DNA from 2 places in the Shewanella sp. LC6 genome. Region 1 is predicted to be linked to the other one. Evidence: riboswitches for the same ligand, from Rfam matches in the RefSeq annotation. Region 1 holds a riboswitch; the other holds the start of a gene.
What was found. Region 1 has a riboswitch for thiamine pyrophosphate ahead of FJD32_RS09830 (TonB-dependent receptor). Riboswitches for the same ligand answer to the same signal wherever they lie in the genome.

Region 1 (2,410 bases):
CGAATGAAACCTGCTGCGGCCTAAAGTTCATTTGCGACGTTAATTGATTTGGCCCACTCTTGCGAATAAATAACCTCGAGAGTGGGCTTTTTTAATTTGGTTATATCGCAGCTTCAACAAATTGTTTAAGGGCATTGAGATCTTTAATCCTTATGCCTTCTTTATTGCGTTCAATCAGGCCACGTTCTTCAAGCAACTGTAGTGCCCGTCGGTAAACACGATCGGTTGTACCAAATCGCTCCGCTTCTAAATAACGCTTACTAAAGCCATCAACGGGTAAATCATTTAAATATTCGTGGTAAATATCATATGCCACGTTATAGCTGATGGGATACAGCAGGCGCCGGGTAAAAATATCGACGGTGTCTTGGTAGTCAATGGCAATGGCGCTGGCAAAAAATAACGCTAGCTGTGGGTGCTGGCCGAGGGAATGTTGTAGTTTTTCGGCGCTAATGACCATGATTTCTAAGGCTTCATTAGCAATAATATCCAACTGGCAGTGATACTGAGTAAAAAACTCCATTTCACCAAAGAGTTGCGAATCACAATCGATAGTCCCCAATTGAAAACATCGACCATTTCTGGCGGTATGGCCAAGCGACACGCGCCCTTGTTTTACCAACACCAGTGAGGTCATGGCTTCACCTTGTGTCATTAGATGGGCGCCTTTTTTAAGCATTTTAACTTCGCTGATACAGCTGAGTATCACCGCTTCAATAAGGGGATAGTCTTGCTCCCATCGCTGGCTATAACGTCCTTTGGCTAACGGTTTTAGCTGCATTGAGTGTGATCCTCTTATCCTATGTAAAATGGCGGCCTTCTATAACATTATCGTGATAAACGGTCAAATGGGCCAAAGGAGTTGACTGGCGATTTTAGGCATTGGGATTGCGGGCGTTTGGCATAAGATTTTTAACATTGTGTAGAAAGACAAGGTTTTAGTGATATTTAAGGATATCGCCGGCACAAGTGTGTCTACTTTATTATTTTCGTCATGTATACTAAGCGCCGCCAAGGGGTGTTTGCCAACATTCGGCAGACTGAGATGTCATCAGACGAACCCTTAGAACCTGATCCGGCTAATACCGGCGTAGGAATGGGCCAATCAACAGCACACTTCTGAATCGCTTATTCGTTGCCGGATCTCAAACATGTATTTGAGGTCCTATGTCTAACAAAAAGTCTAACAACCAATCTTCAGTCTTCACGATATCGTTAACTCGTGCACCATTAGCGCTGGCCGTCTCTGCGGCGTTAAGTGCGTCGGCATGGGCGCAAACCGATGCTATCGACAAACCTGATCCCAATAATGATATGGAAATCATGGTGGTTACGGCGGATTTTCGCAGTGCCAGTTTAGAAAAAATGCCTTCAAGCATTACCGTTATCGATGCCCAGCAAATTCAAGATGAAAGCGCCCAGCACTTTGAAGATGTGATGAACTCCATCGCCAACTTTAACTGGTCAGGTGGTAGTTCTCGCCCCAAGTATTTTCAGATCCGTGGCGTGGGTGAGCAGGAGCAATATCAAGGCGCGCCTAACTCATCCGTTGGTTATATTGTTGATGATATTGATTTATCCGGTATCGGCATGGTGTCGAGCATGTACGATCTGCAGCAGGTTGAAGTGTTACGCGGCCCGCAGGGAACCCGTTATGGCGCCAATGCGTTAGCGGGCTTAATTTACCTTAAGAGTAATGACCCAACCGATGTGTTTGAACATGGCGCCGAGGTTTCTTTAGGTAATGACGATCTACAAACCTTTAGCGGTTTTAGCTCTGGTCCCTTAAGCGACTCAGGCAAATTGTTGTACCGTGTGGCACTGCAGCAACATCAGCAAAACGGTTATCGCGATAATCTGTATTTAAATAAAGAAGATACCAATGGCCGTGATGAATTTACCGGCCGCGCGAAATTGCGTTGGTATGCCACCGATGATCTGCAACTGGATTTAACTCTGCTGCATGCCGATTTTGATAACGGTTATGATGTGTGGAGTTTGACCAACGATCCGACAAACACCCTATCTGATCAACCGGGTGTCGATAGCCAGCGCACCACGGGCGCAGGTTTTAAAGCGACATATTCGGGGGCAGAGCCGTTTGAGTTGACCTCGCTGACGTCATTTGCCAATACCGATCACCACTATAGTTACGATGGTGATTGGGCAAACCCTGAGTATTGGGCATCTAAACAATGTGAAGAGGGCGGTAATGTATCGCCTTGTCAGTACGACTACTTCTGGGACAAAACCGGTCAGCGTAAAACCTTATCCCAAGAGTTCCGTTTAAGCTCGACCGATCAAGGCCGTATTTTTGCAGACTCAACGGATTGGTTGATTGGGGTTTATGCAATGAACCTCAAAGAAGATAACCAACTGTATTCTGAATATAATACTTGGCCTGATGAGG
Region 2 (2,410 bases), 590 kb from region 1:
TTCCAGTGCTTGATAAATCGGCACTGTGCCAATCGGCACTGGCGAGTTACGGATAATCCATTCACGGGTTTCATGGATATACCGGCCAGTGGACAAGTCCATCACAGTGTCCGCGCCCCAACGGGTTGACCAAACAAGCTTTTCCACTTCCTCCTCGATGGAAGACGTGACCGCCGAGTTACCGATATTGGCGTTCACTTTGACTAAAAAGTTACGGCCAATAATCATAGGCTCAGCTTCTGGATGATTGATATTTAACGGAATAATGGCGCGTCCACGGGCAATTTCATCGCGGACAAATTCAGGGGTAATCGGTTTACCTATTACCGCGCCGAAGGATTCACCTTGGCCGCGGCGGTTTAAGATTTCATCTTGCACCTCGGCGAGCGCCATATTTTCCCGAATCGCCACATACTCCATTTCAGGGGTAATAATCCCTTGGCGGGCATAGTGTAATTGGCTCACGCGTTTACCCAGTAAGGCGCGGCGAGGACGAACAATCGCACTTGAGCCGGTCTCGAAACGCAGATGATCGAGCCCATCATCTTTCAGGCGTTGCTGGGTAAAATCTGAGGTTGCACAATCGAGCACTTCGGTATCTTGGCGCTCAATAATCCACGGTAATCTGAGTTTGGCTAGTCCTTGACGCACGTTAATTTGCGCAGCCGGATCGGAATACGGGCCAGCGCAGTCGTACACCGGAATGGGAGGATTTTTCTCGACTATCGGCGCGGTCGCAGTGCCGCCAATCCGCGTATCGGTTTGCAGAATTTGCCGCATTCCTACACGGAGATCCTCGCGGCTTCCCTGCAAATACAACTTTTGCGAATTAGGATGTTGTAATGGTTTAAGAGTATCGATAAAGGCTTGTGCCTCGGCGCGCGCCGCACGGCGGCTAGTTTGCCCATGAGTGTTCACGGCAAGTGATTCTGAGGACGATTCTAAACTGGACATAAGCAATCTCACTTTAACTAAAAATGGGGTTGCTTGTCTGGAGGCTTGAGTGTTGAGAGCTGAGCCTTGTAAACCTTAAGTGGATTTACTGACTCAATAACGACTAAATCGATGGGTTAATAGACGGCAAAAGATTGCCGCTGATACGATTTAATGGAAGTTATTATGCTTGTTTCCTTCGCAGGTTTTAACCTGATCAGGTTCAACGGATCCCGAATAAACGGTCTCAGCCAAGAGGCACTCCGACAAGATGGGCAAAAGTATAGGCAGAAGCGCTGCGAACAAACAAGCGTAATTTAAGGACAAAAACCTAGATATCAATCAAAAATAAAGAATTCATAAATCACTGTATATTATAGCATTCAATGTTATTAAACTTTTAAAATCATTATTTTGAGTGAAAATTTATCATCGTTATTTTTTAGCCTTTTGGCCGCTTTACCATCATTTTATTAAGCTGCGCCTTAATGGCATCGTCAATTTCTTGGTTCATTTTCTTGCCACTGCAATCGAAGGGGAAACCTAAGTTCTCAGCATAGGGATTAATTGGGGTGCCTACTTTGACGACCCGATAACAGGTATTACCTTGACGAACGATACGATTCGGATCCAGTTCTAAATCCAAACTGGTGGGGCCGCTAAAATCGTCGGCATTGGGCACAATCAGTACCTCCATCTCAGGGCTCATTTCAGACATATTCGACCGTTTAGAGTAATGATTTGCTTGCTCTAACACTAAATCATCTAAAGCTTGCTCACGCTGTCGTTCAAAATAACGCTGGGTAAATAATCCCACACTGCCCGCCCCACCGCTTTGCCCACTAGCCGCAGACTGCTCAGTACTTGCCGCTTGAACCGAGCTTGATTGGGTTTCTGCCTTTTTCGGTTTAACAGCCTCTTTTGCACTCTGCTGGGTTTGGCCCTGAGTTGAGGTGTTCGGCGTTGAGGTGTTAGGCACAGATGTGTTTGGTACTGATGCTTTTGATTCTGTTACTTTTGATTCTTGGGCGCTGACTTCTGGAGGTTTGGCTATCTGCTCCATGGGTTTTGGCGTCAGCTTTACTGCGACTTTTGGTGACACTTTCGCTGACTGCTCAATATCAGCTGCCGGCTTTACGGTATTAGGCGGTGAGGTTATCGGCTCGCTAGTGTTAATAAACTCTTCCACTGAGATATCTTGAGCAGAATCCGCTGGAGCAGTTTGCGTTGGCGGCGCATAAATAAAATATGCCTTTAACGCTTTGGTTGTAGTCCGTGCGTTAGCAGATGATTCAGTAAAATGCAGCCCTAAGTGTTCCGACTGGGTTCGCCATAAAAAAATTAATAAAAACAGCAGTAAGCCATGGCCAAACATGACCCAAAGCAATAGCTTAAGATTGAAATAATGTGGCCGCTCTAGCCCGCTTAGATTTGAAGATGTTTTAAATGCGCTATCGATTGATCTTTGGTCTGCTTT

Region 2: another riboswitch for thiamine pyrophosphate. It lies ahead of thiC (phosphomethylpyrimidine synthase ThiC); the one in region 1 lies ahead of FJD32_RS09830 (TonB-dependent receptor).

The regions. Positions count from the first base shown of each region.
Region 1 is NZ_CP043902.1:2,141,806-2,144,215, forward strand. Features, by position in the region: gene tsgA (MFS transporter TsgA) at 1-24, shown strand, start outside; gene FJD32_RS09825 (Crp/Fnr family transcriptional regulator) at 101-781, opposite strand; TPP riboswitch at 1,005-1,114, shown strand; gene FJD32_RS09830 (TonB-dependent receptor) at 1,168-2,410, shown strand, end outside.
Region 2 is NZ_CP043902.1:2,735,299-2,737,708, forward strand. Features, by position in the region: gene thiC (phosphomethylpyrimidine synthase ThiC) at 1-954, opposite strand, end outside; TPP riboswitch at 1,111-1,209, opposite strand; gene FJD32_RS12395 (hypothetical protein) at 1,376-2,410, opposite strand, start outside.